Linked DNA regions of Cellulophaga algicola DSM 14237. The protein of the gene in region 2 interacts with the protein of the main gene of each other region in a pairwise test. Links are inferred from orthologs where the notes say so. Each region holds a gene or a part of one and is shown on either strand. Other genes may lie near its edges.

Evidence for each region.
Region 1: the proteins of ileS (region 2) and CELAL_RS12880 interact in binary tests that used the Escherichia coli proteins (3 or more experiments, as listed by UniProt). The link is inferred for Cellulophaga algicola DSM 14237 from one-to-one orthologs.

The regions. Positions count from the first base shown.
Region 1 is NC_014934.1:2,981,066-2,992,578, reverse strand. The notes cover bases 6,346-9,149. They hold CELAL_RS12880 (substrate-binding domain-containing protein), read right to left. Parts: upstream 8,375-9,149; coding sequence 7,316-8,374; downstream 6,346-7,315. Other genes in these bases: CELAL_RS12875 (hypothetical protein), read right to left, coding at 8,410-9,149; CELAL_RS12885 (sugar ABC transporter ATP-binding protein), read right to left, coding at 6,346-7,306. In the rest of the region: CELAL_RS12910 (NUDIX hydrolase), read right to left, coding at 1-625; CELAL_RS12905 (mannitol dehydrogenase family protein), read left to right, coding at 848-2,338; CELAL_RS12900 (carbohydrate kinase family protein), read right to left, coding at 2,405-3,286; CELAL_RS12895 (mannitol dehydrogenase family protein), read right to left, coding at 3,286-4,782; CELAL_RS12890 (ABC transporter permease), read right to left, coding at 4,793-5,761; more of CELAL_RS12885, read right to left, coding at 5,780-6,345; more of CELAL_RS12875, read right to left, coding at 9,150-9,297; thrS (threonine--tRNA ligase), read left to right, coding at 9,688-11,513. UniProt on the Escherichia coli protein: Part of the ABC transporter complex RbsABC involved in ribose import. Binds ribose. Also serves as the primary chemoreceptor for chemotaxis.
Region 2 is NC_014934.1:1,387,763-1,400,437, forward strand. What follows is about bases 3,111-7,076. They hold ileS (isoleucine--tRNA ligase), read right to left. Parts: upstream 6,716-7,076; coding sequence 3,311-6,715; downstream 3,111-3,310. Other genes in these bases: CELAL_RS05955 (TraR/DksA family transcriptional regulator), read right to left, coding at 3,111-3,305; CELAL_RS05965 (hypothetical protein), read left to right, coding at 6,910-7,076. Outside these bases: excinuclease ABC subunit UvrC, read right to left, coding at 1-432; CELAL_RS05940 (5-formyltetrahydrofolate cyclo-ligase), read left to right, coding at 950-1,510; CELAL_RS05945 (lipoprotein signal peptidase), read right to left, coding at 1,522-2,178; CELAL_RS05950 (hypothetical protein), read right to left, coding at 2,214-2,834; more of CELAL_RS05955, read right to left, coding at 2,925-3,110; more of CELAL_RS05965, read left to right, coding at 7,077-7,350; CELAL_RS05970 (TonB-dependent receptor), read right to left, coding at 7,410-9,839; DNA repair protein RecO, read right to left, coding at 9,823-10,542; CELAL_RS05980 (hypothetical protein), read left to right, coding at 10,691-12,675. UniProt on the Escherichia coli protein: Catalyzes the attachment of isoleucine to tRNA(Ile). As IleRS can inadvertently accommodate and process structurally similar amino acids such as valine, to avoid such errors it has two additional distinct tRNA(Ile)-dependent editing activities.

The DNA.
Region 1 (11,513 bases), 1.6 Mb from region 2 along the record:
CATTCAAGGGTACTATATAAGGTTTACCTAAAGACTTCTTTCTAAAATTACGATTATCAATTTTGACATCTAATATAGACTCATATGCAAATTGTAAATCATTCAATGTAAATTTTACAGGAAGAAAATTGAAGATAATAGGCTCTGTCATTATTTTCTTTTTTAAATCTTCATATGCATCAACTATTATTTTTTGATGGTCAAAGCCCAATTCTGGTAATGCTTGATATTTAAACCATTTAAAACCATCATGCTTAAGATTAACAACATCTAAAGGTAAAGCGTAATAATACCCTATAGCCATCGTTTGTGCTTGCACCCCTCTACTGCGAACCCAAAGCAAATCTTTTTCTGACTCTATTCTACTTGGATTCCCGTAGGTTCTAAATTGAATTTTATCCGTGTGCGCAACTCCCGTTATTTCTTTAAAAATAAGATCTGCGGATTCTTCTAATGTTTTGCTTTTAAAAACATAGTACCCCGTAATTACCCAATCATTGATTTCTAGGAAATCATCATCATACATATTTAAGGTCCTATTACGCAACAACACATGAAGGCCATTTGTGTCTAAAGCAAAAACGACACAATCTACCGTTACATTATCTCTTTTTCTAAAATCCATATTCCACTAAACTGTGAGTAACAAATATAGGAATTAAAACATCCAACACGAACACAAGACCAACATAAGCACGTAAGTCATTACTCTAATGAAAGCTATTGATTTCAACTTCTTTTTTAGTAAATTTATCAGCTAGTTAATCTTAGTAAGATACCAAGCTTACTAAAACGAAGACCTTAAAAGGAATATCTAATTTCACAGTTTAATCTTTTTGCAGTACCTATGTCAAATTTGCTCTATTTAAATACTGAAAACACTCATTCCCTATCTAAAGATATCCTTAAACCAAAAATAGATCGTGATAAAATAAAGACTGGTATTGCACATATTGGATTATCTAATTTTCATCGTGCCCACCAAGCTTACTACATCCATGAACTTATAGAAAAACATGATGAATTAAATTTTGGAATTTGTGGTATTGACTTATTAGAGTCTGACAGGAAAATATACAATATACTTAAGGATCAAGATGGCCTGTATACTTTAGTTATAAAAAATGCTGATGGCACTCAAGAATATAAAATTATAGCTTCTATTATAGAATACTTCTACGGTCCAGAAAATCCTTTAGCAGCAATTGAACGATTAGCAAGGCCAGATATTAAAATAATTTCGCTCACCATTGCAGAAGACGGTTATCATTTAAATGAAACAACAGGAGAATTTAACCTAACACATCCTAAAGTTAAAGAAGATACCATAAGTAAGTTTAATCCTAAAACAGTATTTGGCTATTTAACACAAGCTTTTATGCTACGCAAACATAGAGGATTACCTGGTTGTACTATTTTGAGCTGCGACAATATAAAAGCTAACGGAGCTACTATAAAAAAATCTTTCTATACTTATGTAGAAAAAACGGAGCCTTCGTTATTACCATGGTTAAAGAAAAATACTAGCTTCCCTAATTCTATGGTAGACAGAATTACAACTGTAACTACCACTAAAGACATAGAACTACTTAAGGAAACCTATAATATTCATGATCAATGGCCCGTAGTTTGCGAACCTTTTAGCAAATGGATTATTGAGGATGATTTCATAGCCGGAAGACCCGATTGGGATAAAGTTGGAATAGAGTTTGTTCAAGATATTGAGCCTTATGAAAACACTAAACTTCGCATTTTAAATGCAGGACACTCTATTTTAGGAATTCTAGGAACGCTGAATGGGTACAAATACGTTCACGAAGTTGCCAATGACGAACATTTTATCTTTTTTTTAGAAAGTTTTATTAAAACCGAGGTTAATCCTAATTTTCAAAACATAGACCAACACAACCTTAAAGCCTATACCAAGGAAGTTATTGAGAGGTTTAAAAACACTCATATAAATGATAGCCTTTCTAGAATCTGCAAAGAGAGTTCGTCAAAAATTCCAATTTTTGTATTCCCTACACTTAAAGATCAAATAACGAATCATCAATCAATAGAATACGGAACATTTGTAATAGCGGCATGGTGTAAATATTATGACGGAATTGATGATTTTGGACACTCTTTTGATATTCAAGACAGCTTAAGCAATCAACTTATTAGAACTGCAGCACTTTCTCATCAAAACCCACAACTGTTTTTAGAAAAAAATGCCTTCTTTAAAGATTTAGTTACGCACGACTTATTTCAAGAACGATTTAAGTATTACCTATCCAAACTACGCTCTACCCCCATAAAAGAATGTTTGGTGTTAATGAATAAAAAAATGCTATAAAAAAACGCACTTTAACCATGCCATGATTAAAGTGCGGCCACTCAACAACAAAAAATAATTCCAATGCTACGAAGTCATCATTAGTTCAATTTCTTTTTGATTTATTTCAGGATTAGCACCCGCTTTACTTGCCACTAGTGCGCCAATGGCACAAGCAAAATCAATTGCATCTTGCGGTTGTGCCCTTTTTAACAACATATTCGTCAATCCTGCCAAAAAAGAATCTCCAGCACCCACAGTATCTACCACATCTATATGATAACCGCAATTATGATAAAAAACACCGTCTATATATAGGACAGCTCCATGCTTACCTTTAGTAACACAAATTGCATTTGTTCCTGTTTTTTTAGCCATAAATTGTATCGTATGTTCTAACCCAATTGTTTTAGAACCAAACATTTTACTTATCTCATAAATTTCATCATCATTGAACTTAATAAAATCTGCCTGATTCATTAAGTAAAGTAAAACATCTTTAGCATAATACGGAGCTCTTAAGTTGACATCAAATATTTTATAAGAAGCAATTTTCAACAACTCATAAAGTGTTTCTTTTGACATTTCTGTTCTCGCTATTAAACTACCATAGATAAAAGCATCCGAAGCTTTTACTGTTTTTACGGCAGTTGAAGACAGTTCTATATGATCCCAAGCTCTAGGATACATTATATCATAAGAAGCAGAACCTTTTGAATCCAAAACCACTTTAACAGTTCCTGTTTTTAATTTATCATCAACCTGTAGACCATCTGTATTAATTCCGTTTTGTTTGATGTACTCATAAATACCTCTACCATCTTCATCTGCACCAATTCTACTTATAACCGATACGTTATTCTCAAAATAATTTAAACGAATACCTACATTTAATGGAGCTCCTCCTATTTTTTTATGCTCTGGAAATTCATCCCAAAGTACTTCTCCGAAACAAGTAATATCACTCATTATATTTTATTTAGCATCTTATCATTCAAATCTACCACACACTTTTCTATACCATACTTTAAAATATCATGATATGACTTACTATAAGCAGCTACAAATGTTTCCGATTTTTTTAAATCCCCAAAGACCGATTCGATTGATAAGAATTGTTTGGGATCACTTTTAGCTTCTATTGCTTTTTTATTTAAAACATCAGCTAAAGCATCTTTAATAATCAACGATTTTCCATTTTCATCTACACCTAAAGAATAAATTGCCCATGCAGCAATAACAAACGCTGCAAACTGAACAGGGCCGTTTTCATTAAGTTGCGCATTTACCGTAGGCAACACAAAGATTGGAAGTTTTGCAGACGTTTCTGAGCAAATTCTATCTATTTGATCTTTTATATAAATATTTCCAAAACGCTGAAGCAATGACTCCTTATACTTCTCTAAGTCTACACCTTCTAAATCTCCTAGAATTGGTGTCACTTCATGATCCATATAGAATTTCAGGAAATTATTTATTCCATCGTCACCAACCACTTCATCTATGGTAGCATATCCTTTTAAAGCCCCTAAAATACCTAAGACAGAATGGCCTGCATTTAATAAACTCAACTTCATTTTTTCATAAGGCACAACATCCGAAACGAATTGAGCACCTACCTTTTCCCATGCTGGTCTACCTGCTACGAAATGATCCTCAATAACCCATTGCTTAAAAGGCTCACAGACAACAGGCCATTGATCATCAATACCCGAGTCTTCCTTTAAATTAATGATGTCTATTTGGCTTGTTGCAGGAGTAATCCTATCGACCATACTATTAGGAAAAGATACTTCTTTCTGAATCCACTCTAGTAAACTAGGCGCTGCTTTCTCCACAAAACTCATCAGCATATTTTGCAACATATGTCCGTTTCCCTGAACATTATCACACGATTGTAATGCTATTCCTTTTTGCCCTCTTTCTTTACGAAGTTTTAAGGCTTGTGTAAGGTATCCAAAAATTGTTTTTGGTTTTAAAGGATATGCTAAATCATGCTGCACTAATGGGTTTGAAAAATCAAATTGCTTTGTAGCTTCATTATAATTATAACCACCTTCTGTTATTGTTAGTGTTACAATCTTGGTATCTAAGCTCGCCATTTTCTCTATTACAACAGCAGGGTTTTCTGGTGCAAATAAATATTCTACGATAGAACCGATGATTCTTTTTGTTAGCGAGCCATCTAATTCTTTTACAATGAGCGTATAAAGTCCATCTTGATCTTTAAGCGTATTGTATATTTTCTGATCAAAATCTAAAAGTGCTACTCCACAAATACCCCAAGCTTCATTCCCTTTTTGATGCAATAATTGATCTGTGTACAAGGCTTCATGGGCTCTATGAAACCCACCTATTCCTACATGAACAATTCCCGTCTTTACCAAAGACCTATCATAAGTAGGAACAGCAACCTTACCTTCAAACTTGCTCAAATTTTGAGCATTCAACTTCATACTTTCCATAAATTTTTTATTATTTGTTTTCAAATCGCTGTAACAAAACAGCAAAAATGATAATTCCGCCTTTTACAACTTGTTGTGGGTACGAGGGTACATTTAAAAGGTTTAGAATATTACTTATCAACCCTAAAATCAATACCCCCATTAAGGTATTAATTGCAGAACCTCTACCCCCATTTAAGCTTGCACCACCAATAACTACTGCAGCAATAGCATCAAGTTCCCAAGCCATTCCCATATTAGGAGATCCTAAGTTTGTTCTAGAAGCCACAATTATAGCAGAAATTGCCGCTAAAGATCCAGAGATAGCATACACTAAAAACTTATATTTATTAACTTTGATTCCCGACAAACGAGATGCTTCTTCATTACTACCAATCGCAATTACTATTCTCCCAAAAACATTATACCGTAACATTACAAAAGCTCCTGCTACGATTATAAAAAATACGATTGCGATATTAGGAATACCTAAAAAAGAATTATTTGCAAAATCTGACATAAACAAACCACCATATGTCTTGAAGGTTACCGGAGAACCTTTGGAGTATATAAAACCCATTCCCCGCGCTATAGTCATTAATGCCAATGTTGCTATAAAGGGCGCCATTTTTTGATAAGCTACCAAATAACCAGCCACACTCCCTAAGCCAAAACCAATTACAATAGTCATTAAGATTGCTATTGGTAAAGCAAAAATATTTACCAGAATTGCAAATGCTACAGCTAATAGCGCAACCATAGAACCCACAGACAAATCTATACCCCCTGTGAGAATTACAATTAACATACCTATACTAATAATACCAATACCTGAAACCTGTTTTAGAAGGTTGCTTAAATTTACTGATGTAAAAAACACATCTGAAATAAGTGCTGAGAACAATACCAGAATTAAGAAAATAAATATGGTATTGTATTTTATTAAAAACTTAAGCATTCCGCCTGGACTACTAAGTTGTTGTTTTAAAGTTAAAGCCATTGTTGCTGTTTTTTTGAGTTAATTTTTTAAAGCTTTGCCTATTGCGTAACGAAGTATGTTTTCTTCAGAAAACTTCTCCTTAGGCAATTCACCATAGATAGACCCCTTATACATTACTAGAATTCTATCTGCGATTCCCATTATTTCTGGCATATCTGAAGAAATAACAATGACTCCAACACCTTTTTTAGCAACCTCATTAATCAGGTTATAGATTTCTACTTTTGCTCCAACATCTACGCCACGGGTAGGTTCATCTATAATAATTATCTTACTATCTATGCTCAACCATTTTGCAAGCGCTACTTTTTGTTGATTCCCACCACTTAAGTTCGCCACAGGAACTTCTGAACTAGGTGTTTTAATATTAAGTTTATCTATTAAATTCTGAGCGTTTTTACATTCTTTTTCTACATTGATAAACCCAAACTTTTTAGAAATAGACTTAAAATCTGTAACACTAATATTTTTACGGATTGAAAGCGGCAAAAACACGCCTTCTTCTTTTCTATTTTCAGAAACTAATCCTATTCCTTTCTTAACAGCATCTACAGGAGATTTTGTTTTGAGCTCTTCTCCATTCAAGAAAACACTACCCGATTTCTTTTTATCTGCTCCAAAAATTAATTTTGCAGTTTCTGTTCTTCCACTCCCACCTAATCCAGCAATACCTAAAACCTCTCCTGGTCTTACAGAAAATGATACATTATGAACGAAAGTATTTTTAGCTGTTAAGTCTTTAACTTCAAAAATTGGAACATCACCAATTGTTATGTTTCGAACTGGATACAAATCTTTTAACTCCCTACCAATCATCAATCGAATTACAGCATCTGTATCAGTTTCTGAAACCGGCATACTTCCCGTATCTACACCATCCTTAAGCACCGTTACAGTATCTGCAATTTTAAAAATCTCTTCTAAATGATGCGAAATGTAAATTATAGAGATTCCTTTTTCTTTTAGTTTGAATAAATTATCAAAGAGTTTTTGAGTATCTGTAGGATCAAATACCGTAGTAGGCTCATCTAACACTAAAATTTTAGTATCTTCTGAAATCGCCTTTGCTATTTCTACCACTTGCTTTTGCACGATACTTAAATTTCTAACAGTAGCAGATGCATCAATATCAAAACCTAAAGAATTAATTAACTCCTGTGCATCTCTAGTTATTTCTTTCCAATTCATCCAGAATTTACTAGCTCCTAATTTATGCAGGTATATATTTTCTGCTACAGACAAATCATTTATTAAAGACAACTCCTGATACACCACATTGATACCCAAAACTTGGCCGTCATGTGTATTCTTAGGGTTTATCTCTTGACCATTAAGCAGCACTTTCCCTGTATCTTTTTGGTGCACTCCACTTAATATTTTCATTAAGGTAGATTTACCTGCGCCATTCTCTCCTAGTAATGCATGAATCTCCCCAGGCTTTACTTTCAAGTTTACATCTTCTAAAACTGAAACAATCCCAAAACTTTTCGAAATTCCGGACATTTCAAGCCTATATTTGCTTTTCGTATTTTCTATATCAGCCATAATTAAGAATTAAAACAATGCATTAGGATTGTAATACTGTGCTGCATTTTCTTTAGTAATCAATAATGGAGCAGTAAAAGACGTTTTTGAAAAATCTTTTTTTCCGTTCATATACTGAATTGCGTAGATAACTGCATTTTTACCTATCTGTACAGGACTATTCATCGCGGTACAACCATAGAAATCGGTTTCCATAATGTATTTAATTGCTTCTTTTTGTCCGTCTGCACCTGCGACAATAAGAATATCATCTGTCTTACCTGCCTGTGCTATTGCTTTTATAGCCCCGAGCACACAAACGTCTGACTCGGTAATTACCACATTTATATCTGGGTGTGCTACCAAAATATCTTCCATAGCCTGTAAACCACCTGCATACGACCAATCGGTGTAGGCTTGTGTTTGTATGTTTAAATCAATATACCCTAAACTTCTTAATTGCTCTTCCGAAATACCTTGCAACAACCCTTGCTTTCGTGTTCTACCTACAGGGTTTCCTGCATTACCACTTAATAAAGCAATATTCATTTTTTCCTTGCCGAATTTTTTAGCCAACCATTCACCTGCTAACTCACCATTCGCTAAATTATTAGATTGAATTGTTGTTACATATTCTGCAGAAGGATCTATTGAGCTATCGATTATAAAAACCGGAATGCCAGCAGCTTTCGCCAATTTAGTTACCCCCACAAGTGCATCAGGATCTTTTGGATTCAATAATAAAGCATCTACACCCTTAGTAATTAAGTCTTCTACAGCAGCTACTTGCTTATTGATATCATCTTGACCATCTGCAGATAAAAAAGTCATTCCGTTTTTTTCCGTTGTTTCCTTTATACTTTGCAATAATGCCTGATAATAAGGAGCATTTAATGTTGGCGAACAATACCCTATAGTTTTCCCCGAAAGGTCTATAGCACTTTCGATAAGTGCATCATCACTAGATTCACTTTTTCTACTATTGTCTGATTTCTCAATAGGTTCTGCACAGCCTACTATCAAGAGTACTGAGCATACCACAAATACCTTTATTAGGTCTTTTATGGAAAGGTGGTTTTTTAGTTTCATTTGTTTTTGTTGTTTTTTGTTGAGTTTTTTTTTTACTAGAAAAGCATAATATCTAATTGCAAGACTGTTTTCTCCTTTTCAGGGTTCCACATAGCCGTGACTTCTACTGGCATTTTATAATTTCCAAAATTTATATTCTTACCTAGCGTTGCACCTACATTAATAATATTACCAACACCTTCTGTATAAAAAGATGTATCGTTTATAAATGACCAAGCCCCACCTGCAAAAACAGATAATTTGTAATCCTCTTTCTCCCAAACTTTACTTTTTACTTCAAAATAGTGCGTCCAAGAATTTCTCAAAGAACCATTGGTCTGGACTTCATAATCACCAGAACCACCTCCTAATATAGTAGCAAAGTATAATAAGGTATTATCAGCAATCGTATACCCGAAGTTTAAATCTACAAAATTATACCCTTGCGTTTTATCATAACTCCAATACTGCAACTTGTCTCCTCTTTCCTCTACACCCGTATAATTATTATGTGATACTGCTTCGATAAAGAATTTATCAGAAAAATGGTACGAACTATACATTGAAAACTCCTTATAATTAGCATTTACATATGCTCCAGTGTCTTTATTAATAACATCTACACTTGTTAAACTTGCACCACCCCACACTCCTAATGTAAATTTCTGATTTCTAGTTTTATATTCTAGGCTTGTAGCGAATACGGCACCAGGATGAACAACAAAACCATGCCATGTATGCATGTTTTTTAAATGACCACTAGCATTAAAGGCTTTATAATTATCTTCTTCCATTTGATCTTCTTGTGCTGTAGCAACATTTACCCCTAAGAAGAACACAGCACTAACAAAAGCTATAGATAACATTTTCAAACGATTAGCTTTTAGTAAGACTTGAGATAAATACAACGTCTTATTTACTGGTCTTTTTTTTACGTTTTTCATTCTTAAAAATGATTTTCGGTTCGTATTTTATATTAAACGTCATTATAACGTTTGCTCAAAAATAGTATAAAAATTCACATAACCATAAATTTTAACATATTTAAATCCCTTAAAATCAATTTATAAGGTAATATTTTATCAATATCGCCTTATCACACTAATTTAAATATAAATAATAACGTACTAAAAACGCTTATATACATTATCAAACAATTACTTATACCTACATAAGTAGCACTACTCACAACACACACCCCAATCACTAAAAAAAACTATCAATGTTATTTAAACAATCCTCTTATTTAGCACCGGCTTTATAAAAAAGTACCTAAAATATTATTGAAAGTATTTTTGATGACCTTATCTTTACATCATATAACTATTTTTAGTATGATTAAGATTACATTACCAGACGGTAGTATTAGAGAGTGCGAAAAAGGAAGCACTCCAATGGATGTAGCTAAAAGCATTAGCGAAGGATTTGCTAGAAATGTAATTTCTGCAAAATTCAATGACACAGTACTAGAAGTTACCACTCCTTTATTAGAGGACGGCTCTCTTGTATTGTATTCTTGGAATGATGCTGCAGGTAAAAAAGCTTTTTGGCATTCGTCTTCCCACGTAGTTGCACAAGCCATAGAAGAATTGTACCCTGGTGTAAAACTAACCATAGGGCCTGCTATTGATAACGGATTTTATTATGACATTGATTTAGGTGATACCTCTATTTCTGACAAAGATTTTCCTGCAATTGAGAAGAAGGCAATAGAAATAGCTAGAGGCAAACATAACTTTAAAATGCACCCTGTTTCTAAAGCAGCTGCATTACAAAAATACAAGGAACAAGGCAACGAGTATAAAGTTGAGCTTATAGAAAATCTGGAAGATGGCACCATCACATTTTGTGATCATGACACGTTTACAGATTTATGTAGAGGTGGTCATATTCCAAACACAGGAATTATAAAGGCTATTAAAATTCTAAGTGTTGCAGGAGCTTATTGGAGAGGTGACGAAAACAAACCACAGCTTACCCGAATTTATGGTATTTCTTTCCCTAAACAAAAAGAGCTTACCGAATATTTAGAATTATTAGAGCAAGCAAAACAAAGAGACCATAGAAAATTAGGTAAAGAATTAGAACTTTTTACGTTCTCTGCAAAAGTAGGTCAAGGCCTACCTTTATGGCTGCCTAAAGGAGCTGCTTTGAGAGAAAGATTAGAAGATTTCTTGAAAAAAGCTCAAAAGAAAGCAGGTTACGAAATGGTGATTACACCACATATTGGCCAGAAAGAATTATATGTTACCTCAGGTCACTACGCTAAATATGGAGCAGATAGTTTTCAACCTATCAAAACTCCAAAAATGGATGAAGAATTCTTGTTAAAACCAATGAATTGTCCGCACCACTGTGAAGTTTATAATTTTAAACCACATTCTTATAAAGATTTACCTAAGCGTTTTGCTGAGTTTGGAACCGTTTATAGGTACGAACAAAGTGGAGAACTACATGGTTTAACTCGGGTAAGAGGTTTTACACAAGATGATGCTCATATTTTTTGTACTCCTGATCAACTAGATGAAGAGTTTAAAAACGTAATAGACTTATCTCTTTATGTTTTAGGATCTTTAGGTTTTGATAATTTTACAGCACAAGTATCTGTTCGTGATTTAACAAAACCAGAAAAATACATTGGTTCAGTAGAAAACTGGGAAAAAGCAGAAAGTGCTATTATCAATGCTGCCACAGAAAAAGGGCTTAATTTTGTGATTGAAAGTGGCGAAGCTGCCTTCTATGGTCCAAAGTTAGACTTCATGGTTAAAGATGCACTTGGCAGACAGTGGCAATTAGGAACCATTCAAGTAGATTACAACCTTCCAGAACGTTTTGACCTTACCTACAAAGGAAGTGATAACGAACTGCACAGACCTGTAATGATTCACCGTGCACCATTTGGTAGTATGGAACGTTTTATAGCGCTTTTGCTAGAGCATACAGGAGGTAATTTCCCTCTTTGGTTAATCCCTGAGCAGGCTATAATATTACCTGTTAGCGAGAAACATGAAAAATATGCAGAAAAAGTTTTAAAATCGCTAGAAAAACACGAAATTCGCGCACTTGTTGACAAGCGTAATGAGACAGTCGGCAAGAAAATACGAGAAGCTGAGATGAATAAATTACCATTTATGCTGATCGTAGGTGAAAATGAAGAAGC
Region 2 (12,675 bases):
GATTAAATCTAAAAGCGTCTTAACCGTTTTCATACTTGTGTATGGTCCAAAATATTCCGATCCGTCCTTTATATGTCTTCTGGTTGGGAAAATCCTGGGGAAACGTTCATTTTTTATACAAATCCAAGGATATGATTTATCATCCTTTAATAGTACATTATATCGAGGCTGATATTTCTTGATTAAATTGTTCTCTAAAAGAAGTGCATCAGATTCTGTAGGAACTACAATATGCTTAATACTTCTAATCTTTTTTACTAAAACCCTTGTCTTACCAATTTCATGGTTTTTAGTAAAATAGGAGCTTACTCTTTTCTTTAAATTTTTTGCCTTTCCAACATATAAAATTTTATCTTCAGCATCATAAAACTGATATACCCCTGGATTATTAGGCAGTGTACTTAGCTGTAATTCTAAAGAAGGTTCTTGCATTAAATTAATCTGAAAATTTGATCTACCTATTAAGAAGGTAAAATTACTTTGTTTTTAGCAAAAGCTATAGTTTTTAAAAGATTTTAACTTGAAATACGGAACATTAGAAATTATGCTAAGAGATGTATTTCTTAAATTAAGAAACTGTAAAATGACAATCTAAAAATAAAAGGCGAAAATCCTATTGGATACATTTCTTATAAATTGCATTAAAAATTTGATTATCACTAATTTATATACTATTTTTAAGAAGTAAAATTTTCCTACAATTCCTACAAAATCATAAATTTTCACAAAAAAAGTGCATTTCATCGATTTATTGGTGCACTTAGAAGAATTCTATTGTTTTTTTATTTACATTTAGGATATAGAAAATTAATATTGGTATGGACAATTACATTATAACCTTAGGAACATATTTAATTTTGATGCTTTTTTTCAAAATATATGTAGCTGTTTCAGCCAAAGAATAGGTGTCGAATTAAAATAAATTATTGCGTACTAATTAAGATTTTACATGGATAAAAAAAATCTTAGGTTATTGTACACTGCTAAACGCGAGAAACTATCTCCTGAAGAAATCATAGAGGACAGTATTTCTATTGCAAACAAGCTACTTCAACTTCCCATTTGGACTAAAAATAATTTTCACTTATACCTATCGATCTCAGAAAAGAAAGAGATAGATACTAGTTTTATACTTTCTATTTTACAAGGGAAAGATAAAAATGTCATTTTATCTAAAATGACAGCTTCAAATTCACTTCAACATTTTCTACTCACCGATAATACCTTTCTGAAGAAAAATAAATGGAATGTGCCTGAACCTGTAGGCGGCATAGAAATTGCCACAGCTACAATAGACGTGGTATTTGTGCCTTTACTCGCTTTTGACACCCTAGGAAATAGAGTAGGCTACGGAAAAGGGTATTATGATAAATTTTTAGCTGAATGCAAGCCAGACTGTATAAAAATTGGACTTTCCTTTTTTGATGTCTCTGAAAATATTACCGATATTCTACCCACCGATATTTCATTGGACTATTGCGTAACACCCGCTAAAACCTATCAGTTTTAAAGGTTTAAATTTTAAGCCTCTAAAACTTCAACATTCTCTTCTTCTTCCGTTTTAGAAAATGCCTTTTTATTAAAAACAAGCAAGATGCCCACTCCTGTACTAATTGCCATATCTGCAATATTAAATACAGGCTCAAAGAAACTAAAGGTATTACCTCCAAAATAAGGAACCCATTCTGGCCATACCGCATTCTCTATAAATGGAAAATGAAGCATATCTACTACTTTACCATGAAAAACACTCCCATAAGGATTACCAGAAAAAGCTGTGGCAAGCTCTCCGCCATAAACACTTTCACTAAAAATCATCCCATAAAAAACAGAATCTATAATATTTCCTAAAGCTCCTGCAAAAATTAAAGAAACGGCAATGGCTAAAGTATTCGATAAATTTTTCCTCACAGTATCATACAACCAGTATCCAATACCTACTACAGCAAATAATCTAAAAACAGTTAAGATTAACTTCCCAGTTTCTTCTGAAATAGGTAAAAAATCACTGATCTTGGTTCCCCAAGCAGCACCTGAGTTCTCTATAAACACAAATTTAAACCAACTAAAAACCTCAAGGGTTTCATTATAGGTGAAATGTGTTTTCACATATATTTTACTTATTTGATCTACAACTAAGATAATTAAAACTAGTACTATTGATTTCTTTAAACTCATGCTTACTTTATAAACGTGCTGCAAAAATAGTTATATTAATTGATTTTCTTGAGATGTATATTTCCTGTGACAGATTTCAAATCATATACCTTATTCCCAAGAGGAATATCTTCGGATTCTAGCTTTCCATATTTGGTAGCTGCACGTACCTTCCCTGCTTTTGCATACAATGTTATGGTACCACTTTGCGTTTTCACAGACGTATCTAAACCCGTATTGTTAAGAACACAATTTCCGTCATTCAAGGAGACCTCCAAATTGCTATAGAATCCTGAAATATTTACATTGCTAGACCCCCCAAACAATCTTACTTTTAAATGTTCTGGTAAGCTAATGTGTAATGAAATGGAAACTACTTTATGAGCGCTTAACTTATCATTAGGCGCTTCAAAATTTAAATTAAATCCCGTATCAATCAAAAGAGTAGTGCCTTCTTCGTGCATATTTAGAATAAGCTTATCGCTATATTCCCCTGCCATTTTTGCTTCAACTATTACCTTATTTGTTTTTGTAGTTTTAACAAACACAGCATAACACTTGCTAGCATCTATTTCTATAGCCGTATCTGCAGTATTAAAGATAGTTTTTTGAACTATCTTTTGAGCATTAGATTGCTGCAGCGCTATTAACAAAAAAATACAACAAAGTACTTTCATTTTAAATTTCATATAAACAAAAAAAACCTATGTCAATGTACTCTTAAAGCAACACTAGACACAGGTTTTATATTTTGATTGAAGAAAAAATTACTGCATGTTCTTAGCCTCGATACTTAAGGTAGCATGCGGAACTAATTTTAACCGCTCTTTATTAATTAATTTACCAGTAACTCTACAAACACCATATGTCTTATTCTCAATACGAAGCATAGCATTTTTTAAATCGCGAATAAACTTCTCCTGACGAATTGCTAATTGGGTATTAGCTTCTTTACTCATCGTAGCAGAACCCTCTTCAAAAGCTTTAAATGTAGGCGAAGTATCATCCGTACCATTATCGCCATCATTCATATATGAACTTTTCAAAAGCTCTAAATGGCTTTTCGCTTTTTCAATTTTTTCCGATATAAGTACTTTAAATTCTGCTAAGTCTTTATCAGAGTATCTAACTTTTAAATCTTCAACCATAGTTTTTAGTGTTTTTGGATAAACAATTTGGTGTTTACCTCATCAAAGGCAATATCTATACCGTTTTTTAATTCTTCTTCAAAACTTAGCTCAGCAGTTAATGTTTCTGTTTTAATATAATCTAAATTACATTTTACAGCTTCTTCTACCAAATCGTTTTTTAAAATTTTTACTTCTATTTTATCAGTTACTTCAAAACCAGAATCTTTTCTTAAATTCTGAATTCTATTTACCAATTCTCTAGCAATACCTTCTTTTCTTAAGTCATCATCAATAGTAACATCAAGTGCAACCGTTATAGGCCCTGAAGTTGCTACTAACCAACCTTCAATATCTTGTGAAGAAATCTCCACGTCTTGCAGCTGTAAAATACTACTTTTATTATTAATTTCAATTGAAATTTCGCCCTGTTGCTCAATTTTTTGAATATCCTCTTGCGTAAATTTAGCTACTTCACTGGCAACCAGCTTCATATCTTTGCCAAATTTTGGACCTAAAACTTTAAAATTTGGCTTTATTTGTTTCACTAATATTCCAGAAGCATCATCTAAGAGCTCAATTTCCTTTACATTTACTTCAGATTTAATTAAATCTGATACCGCCAAGATTTCATTTCTCTGTTTTTCGTCTAATACAGGAATCATAATTTTCTGTAATGGCTGTCTCACTTTTATCTTTTCTTTCTGACGAATAGAAAGTACTAAAGATGATATTGTCTGCGCCTTTGCCATTTTACTCTCCAATTCTTTATTTACGATATTTTCATCATAAACTGGGAAGTCGGCCAAATGTACACTTTCAAAATTTTCTTTGTGTGTTGTATTCGTTAAATCCTTGTAAAGTCTATCCATAAAAAATGGCGCTACCGGAGCAGATAATTTAGCTACTGTCTCTAAACAAGTATATAATGTTTGATAAGCAGAAATCTTATCTTTCTCGTATTCGCCTTTCCAGAAACGTCTTCTGCATAAACGCACATACCAGTTACTTAAATTCTCCTGTACATATTCTGATATGGCACGTGTTGCACGTGTTGGTTCATAATCTGCATACGCCTCATCTACCGTTTTTATCAATGTATGTAGCTCAGACAACACCCATTGGTCTATCTCTGGTCTTTCATTTAAAGGAATTTCCTTCTCTTTATATTGAAAATTATCAATATTTGTATACAAAGCAAAGAAAGAATACGTGTTGTATAATGTTCCAAAAAATTTACGTTTTACTTCAGCAATACCTTCAATATCAAATTTTAAATTATCCCAAGGGTTTGCATTAGATATCATGTACCAACGCGTTGCATCTGCACCATGTTCATTCATGGTCTCAAAAGGATCTGCTGCGTTACCTAAACGCTTAGACATTTTCTTCCCTTCTTTATCTAACACTAATCCGTTTGATACTACATTCTTATACGCAACGGAATCAAAAACCATTGTAGCAATTGCATGTAAAGTATAAAACCAACCACGTGTTTGATCTACTCCTTCTGCAATAAAATCTGCAGGAAAGGTTTTATTATCATCAATTAAATCCTTATTTTCAAAAGGATAATGCCATTGCGCATACGGCATAGAACCAGAATCAAACCAAACATCTATCAAATCGCTTTCGCGTTTCATAGGTTTTCCTGACGCAGAAACTAAAGTAATCTGATCTACTATATTCTTATGTAAATCTATTTTATCATAATTTTCACCAGTCATATTACCGACTTCAAAACCATCAAAAATATCTTTTTCAAGAACCCCAGCGTCTAATGCTTTTTGCATTTCTCCTTTCAGTTCTGCAACAGAACCAATCATGATTTCTTCCTTACCATCTTCTGTTCTCCAGATTGGTAATGGAATACCCCAATAACGAGAACGTGATAAATTCCAATCGTTTGCATTTGCCAACCAATTCCCGAACCTACCTTCTCCTGTAGCTTTAGGTTTCCAATTAATGGTTTGGTTTAACTCAAACATTCTCTCTTTAACCTCGGTAACTTTTATAAACCAAGAATCTAATGGATAATATAAAATAGGCTTATCTGTACGCCAACAGTTAGGATAACTGTGCACATACTTTTCTACCTTAAATGCTTTATTCTCTTCTTTTAATTTAATAGCAAGCTCAACATCTACAGAACGTTCAGGTGCTTCACCATCTTCATAATATTCGTTCTTAACATACTTACCACCAAACTCTTTTAATTCTGGACGAAATTTACCTTGTAAATCTACTAAAGGCACAGGGTTGTTATTTTCGTCTAATACTAACAATGGCGGAATTTCTGGTACCGCTTGTTTTGCAACCATAGCATCATCTGCTCCAAAAGTAGGTGCTGTATGTACGATACCTGTACCATCTTCTGTCGTCACAAAATCCCCTGCAATAATTCTAAATGCATTTTCTGCATTTTGATAGGGCAATACATAAGGTATAAGTTGCTCATATTTTACACCAACTAAGTCTTTACCTAGAATAGTAGCATCTAAAACTAAATATGGTATTTTCTTATCGCCTTCTTTATAATTAGCTAATGCTTCTTCTGTTTCTACAGCTTTAAATTTACCAGCAAATTGCTTCCCTAACAATGGCTTAGCTAAAACTACGGTAATAGGATCAAACGTATATTGATTAAATGTTTTTACTACTACATATTCAATCTTGGGACCAACAGTTAATGCGGTGTTTGACGGTAAGGTCCAAGGCGTAGTTGTCCAGGCTATAAAATGAATATCTCCTTCAATATCCTTAAAAAACGCAGGTAACGTTTCGCTAACCGCCTTAAACTGAGCCGTAACCGTAGTGTCTGTAACATCTTGGTAGGTGCCAGGCTGGTTTAATTCATGCGAACTTAACCCTGTACCTGCTTTTGGAGAATACGGCTGTATCGTGTAGCCTTTATAGATAAGACCTTTATTGTAAATTTCTTTTAGTAACCACCAAACAGTTTCCATGTACTTGGACTTATACGTAATATATGGATCTTCCATATCTACCCAATATCCAACCTGTTCCGTCATTTTATTCCAAACATCTGTATAGCGCATTACTGCTTTTTTACACGCAGCATTGTATTCTTCTACAGATATTTTTTTTCCAATATCTTCTTTAGTAATTCCTAACTCTTTCTCTACACCAAGTTCTATTGGTAAACCATGAGTATCCCACCCAGCTTTACGTTTTACTTGAAAACCTTTCATGGTTTTGTACCGAGGAAAAATATCTTTTATGGTTCTCGCCATTACATGATGAATACCAGGCATACCGTTTGCAGAAGGTGGCCCTTCAAAAAACACATAGCTCTCTTTGCCCTCGCGAGAAGCAATACTTTTTTCAAAAATATCGTTCTCTTTCCAGTATTTCAAAATCTCTTCTGCAACCCCTGGTAAATCTAATCCTTTGTATTCTGAAAACTTCATAATAACTACTTCTGGTACTACATTTTAAGCCTGCAAAATTATAAATTTAGATTGAATAAATAGGTGTTCCTTTAAAATGATATGCAGGAATAATTCAAAAGACAACATTTTGGTAATCTACCGCAAAAAGCAAAGCATAATAATTATGGTTATCTTGCTAGTCATTAACTATTATAAATACAAAAATTTAAAACATGAAAAAAGTTATTTTAAGTGCCGTAATGATGCTTGCATTAAGTACTAGTTTTATTTCTTGCAGAGAGACTGAAGACAAAACAAAAGAGGCAACAGAAGCTACTGAAGAAGCTATCGACAACGCTGGTGAAGAATTAAAAGACATGGGTGAAGACGCTGCCGATAAAGCTAAGGAAATGGGCACAGATATGAAAGATGCTGGAAATAAAGCTCTTGAGGAGACTAAAGAATTAGGAGAAGATGCTGCTACTAAAATTAAAGAAGCTGGTACTGAAGTTAAGGACGCTGGAACAAAAGCAGCAAAAGATGCTAAAGAGCTAGGAACTAAAACTGTAGATGGTGCCAAAGAACTAGGTGCTAAAGCGGTTGACGGTGCAAAAGCTGCAGGTACTGAAGTTAAGACAAGTGCCGAAGAAGCTGCTGCTAAAATTAAGCAATAAGCTTGTATTATTATAAATTAGAAAATCCCTGGCAAAATATCTGCCTGGGATTTTTTCGTTTAAAAGGTATACTCTAATGCTAAAACAAGATTTATTCCAGGAGCTACAATCCCAGAAGAATAGCTGCGATACCTTTGATTTGTAATATTCTCTAAGTTAATTGTAGTTTTTAAAGTGTTTGAAAGCGCATACTGCGATCTAAAATTTAAAGTATACCAAGATGGCGCGTATGGATTACCATTTGAATCTGCCGCATATATATATTCTTTACTACGTTCTGAAACCGCTAAATCATCAAAAGCCACTTCTCCATTAAAGTTTAAAAACAAATCTGTTTTTAATTTCTGATTTTTCCAAATGCAATGAACATCTCCAAATGTTGGCGCTACATGCCTTCCAGGAGAGTCCGTACCATCATCCTCTTCCTCTATTCCTTTGGTTAAGGTAAGATTAGAAGCTAGAGACATGCGTTCTGAAAACGTTACATCTACACCAAATTCAAAACCATATACATAAGCCTTTGCCGCATTCTGTATAGCCTGTACATTGCTTAACTCACCATTATATTCCATTTCAGTCATGCCATTAAACTCAAAATCTCTACGCACTAAAGCATCCACCATATACGTATAAAAAGTGGCTCCTTTCAACATCACTTTGTCTTTAATATTTTTCTGAATACCTAGCTCCATATTATAAGCATACTCTGGTTCTAAATCTGGATTTGGAACTACAACAGACCCGGGTTCAGAATCAAATATCTTACCCACATCGTCAATATTAGGTGCTCTAAAACCTGTAGACGTATTTGCTGTTATTTGCAAATCTGCCTTTGGAAACCAACTCAAACCCAAACTACCCGTAAGTGCTCCTGTACTTAAATCTGCATTATCAAACGGAAAACTATAATAGGTATCCTCAAATTCTGCAGCTACCCACACATGGCTGTAACGTACACCAGAGAGTAAAGACAAATTTGGTTTTGCTTTATATTCCGCACTTACATAGCCTGCCAAAGTTTGCCAAGTAGAACCATCAGGATACCGACTTGCTGTAGCGGCAGTTTCATTCGTATTAATGTCTAACTGAGTCCCAGAAGAATGTACTTTATTAAAAATATATTCCCCGCCGTAATACAAACGCAAATCTCCGATGCGTTTATTTTCAAAATCTATATTTGTAGATAGGGCATCTACTTTTTCTTCGGTACTATAGCGCATAGCATCTTGAAAACCTCTATCGTGCCTGCTTTCTTCAAAATGCTGGTAAGCAGTAGTGACCTTTAGGCCATCATAAAATTTGCCTTTTCCATTTTTGTTGAACTGCAAATTACTCATCAACCATTTTTGAGGACCATAATACCATTCTGCAGAACGTAAGCCGTCTCCCGCACTATTGGGCCTAATTAAACGATCATAACGCGAATAATCTGAGGTTTCTGAATAGTAATTACTCCAATTTATATCCCAATTTGAGTTGGGTTTGAATGCTATTTTTTGAAGCAAGTTAATTTGATTATATCCTGTGGGCACCTGTAACCTATTATCTGTGTTCGCTAGTAAAACATCTTTCCCATTAGTAGTCTGTACATAGTTTTCTCTCAAATAGGAATCCTCTCCATACTTCCCCATTTTTAAATCCCCAAAATCACTGTATGAAACACTTGTTAAAAAAGCCCATTGTTTTTTCCCTATATTAAAATCGACATGTGCCGTGTTTTCAGTGTTTGCAGTAGCATACCTGTAATTTGAAACTCCCTTAAAAAGAGTTCCGTCAGTTTCAGAAAATTCTACTTTTTTAGTTAAAAAATTCATGACCCCACCAATAGCATCACTACCATAGATTACAGATCCTGGACCAAAAATAACTTCCGTATTTTTTACAGAAAAAGGATCTATTGAGATTACATTTTGAATGTTTCCGCCTCTAAATATGGCATTATTCATACGCACACCGTCTACAGAAAGCAATAACCTATTGGTCGAAAAACCTCTAATCATAGGACTACCACCACCTAGTTGGCTTTTTTGAACAAATACTTTTCCGCTATTTTGAAGTAAATCTGCTGCAGTTTGTGGAGCAGAAAAAGCAATTGATTTTGCATCAATAGACACTATTTTCTGAGGAATATCTTTCTTTTGTTGCTCCCATTTAGAAATAGACATGACTACTTCATTGAGTTCCTGAGCTTTTGGAAAAAGATATAAGGTATTATCCTTTTTCAATACGACTGCTTTTGATGCTTTAAAAAAAGCATAGCCTAGATGCTTAAAAAAGATGCGTTCGTTTTTATCAAAGAGACTCAAATCACATTTTCCATCAAAATCTGTAATACTAGTCTTTGATTTATCGGTATTATAAACGGCAACATTTACGATTGGTTCTTTTGATTCCATATCTAAAATAGTAATTTCCTGCCCAAGTAAAGGCACAGAAATAAGGAATAATAGAATTGCAAGAGTTTTATACATGCTAACTAAAAACTTCATTTAAAATAGCAAGCGATTTAGGTTTTCTAAATCCGTGCAAATGTAATTCATAATAAAGAATTATTGATTTCAAGAGCTCTTGGCGCTTCTTTTTATTCATCTTTACCGCGTGTATTGCATCAAAATTTATGCCTAAGAACTGTTTAAAGAAATATAAATTTTCACCTAACAACATTGGATTTAGTGATATTGAATACGAGAAGGCTCCTTCTAACAAATCAAAATAAGGGGCATTACTTTCGGTGGCATCTGGATAAAAACCAAAATACTTTGTTAGAAGTATTAAGAAATAAAGATGAAAATTTGAAATTTCTTCATTAGCATCTAACCATTGTAGGGATGCTTCTAAAAATTCAAATAAATTAGCATTATCCTCTTCTTCCTGAATACTATTACTCAGCATTTCTGCCAAGAAGAAAGTTAAGGCGTTTTTAGTAATGTCCGTATGCAAACTTTGGTAATGATAACTAGGCTTTGCTTCTCTAACCGTTTCCAAAGTACCTTTGTTTTTATGATACGCGACTAACTCTAATTGCATCAATGGCTGAAAATAAGCTGTTTTTAATTTTCCTTTTTTAGACGCAAAGACCCCTTTAAGCAAATACGACTTTAGCCCGTCTGATGCTGTAAATATTTTCACAATCAGACTGGTATCTCCATATTTTAAAGCGGATAAAACTATGGCTTTGGTGGTGACTTGCATCTTGCTTTTTAGAGTACTGCAAAGATAGGGTTTTGGTTGGTTAGAATATTCAGGTAACCACAAGAGTAAAACACTACTTAAGTGAAGAGAACTACATGCATAGACTAATTATAGAATATAATTCATATATTTAATAAAAAAAACTTAAATGCGGAACAATTTTACTCTACTTAAAACATTTACACTCATTTTAATTGCTTTTAATTTCTCATGTCAAAAATATGAGGAAAACACAATTACGGAGACTACTAGCGCTGAAGAAAGCCTTATTCCTGAAAGCATCCACTATCAATATGCTGATGATGCAGAAAAAAAAGAACTAACCAATCTCTTAACAAATCAATTATCAAAATTTGGATATTCTAAAAAAGATATAAACCTAGAGATGAACCAGAACCCCATCATGGAGCGCACCGACTCTAATGGAGCAAAATCTTATAGCATGCTCTATGGTAAAATTGATTTTGAACTTCCTTATTTTTACAACGTTGTAATTAAAAAGAGGACAGATGGCACATACGAAACTCCTTTTTTAGTCCGGTACGAAAATAACCTAACCTTAAATTCTCTTCTAGGAAAGTCCATAAATAATATATCATGGGAAGCTACGGTTTTGCCATTAAAAATTACACCCAAAACAGCAAGATATCATGAAGAAGAAGAAGATCCTTGTGCTGTTCTACCTTTATCAAATTCAGGTAATAGTGGCTCCTTCAACCCAATAATTACGCTAATTAAGAACAAAGAGAGAGAAGAGCCTTCTTCACCTTCTAGCCCAATAGGTGGAAGTAAAAATACAGCTATTCTTGAAATATGCTCACCTACCATACAAACTACCACTTATGAATGTAACGGACCCAATTCAGATACTGATCATCCTGCTGGGCCTAACTCTGGTGATAGTGGAGATAATTCTTGCGGAGATAGTTCTACAAATTTTGGAGGCTCTGGAGGCGGATTCATTGTTGGCCAAGCCTGCTACCAAATAGAGGTGGAAATAGTAGGTGGAGTCTATGCTACAGTTCAGGATTATTCAAATAGCATAGAAGAATTTAAAGGAAAAAATTATTGCATGTTATCATTGGGCAGAGAAGCTATGGAAATAAGCAGAAAACAAAACAAACTATCCTCTGAAGATAAAGATTATTTAGGCAAACTAAACTTTTATTTAAATCAAACCACTCCTCCTGCTGAAGGATGTGACGATTTTAATCTTTACATTAATGATGAAGGGATACTTAAAATTAAAAGAACATTTAACATTATTGAAGATAATAACCCTTTCAACGGCCTTTCATCTAGAAATATAGTTTTTGAAGAAAAATGCCCCACTTTAGGTGGCGTAGGTATTAATATTCCCACGCAAATTAATCTACTTATTAATAAACTAAACACATTTACACTATCTTCTGACCCACTGAGCCAGGAAGGAATTATATTTTTGTTAACTCCCGAAAATTGGCAAATTGCAAAAAGTATTGATACCTATGTAAGCAATAATAACAATAGTACAAAGGCTATAGAGTTTGCTAAAGCTACGGTTGAAGTACTTACAAACGGCTCTGAGAAAGAAAAAAAAATAGCAGAATCATTTCTAAATGACGATATCCATTCTGCATTTGATATTATATTCGAGGGTGCAACTTATACAAATGGACAATGCCCTCCTGATTGTAACGATATGGTTTTTGATGCGCCTGTTGATCTGACAGCGAGCATCTTCATAGGTTTTGCAGATGGACTATTAAATCTTTACCTAACCACAAGCCTTTATGATCATAACACTGAAGAAGGAAGAAAAAATAGAGGACTATTAACAGCTAGACTTTTAAAAGAATCCGGTATTTCTATTCCAGATGATATTAACCCAAACATTTTATACGAAATGTTTAGGATTAGAAGCCGTAAGCTAACATTGGTATTAGAACCGGCTAATCAAGACTTTTTAGATACTTTAGGTGATTTAAGTATTAGCTTACTAGATGTAATGTCTCTTGTTTCCCCAGGCTCAAGTAGTAGCGCTTATTTGCTTGCGAAAACGGGTGGTAACATTACTATAAAAGCTGTTGCTGACTATTTAAAAATAATTTCCGTAACTAGTTCCAAAGTTGATGGTATAATTAACACATTAAG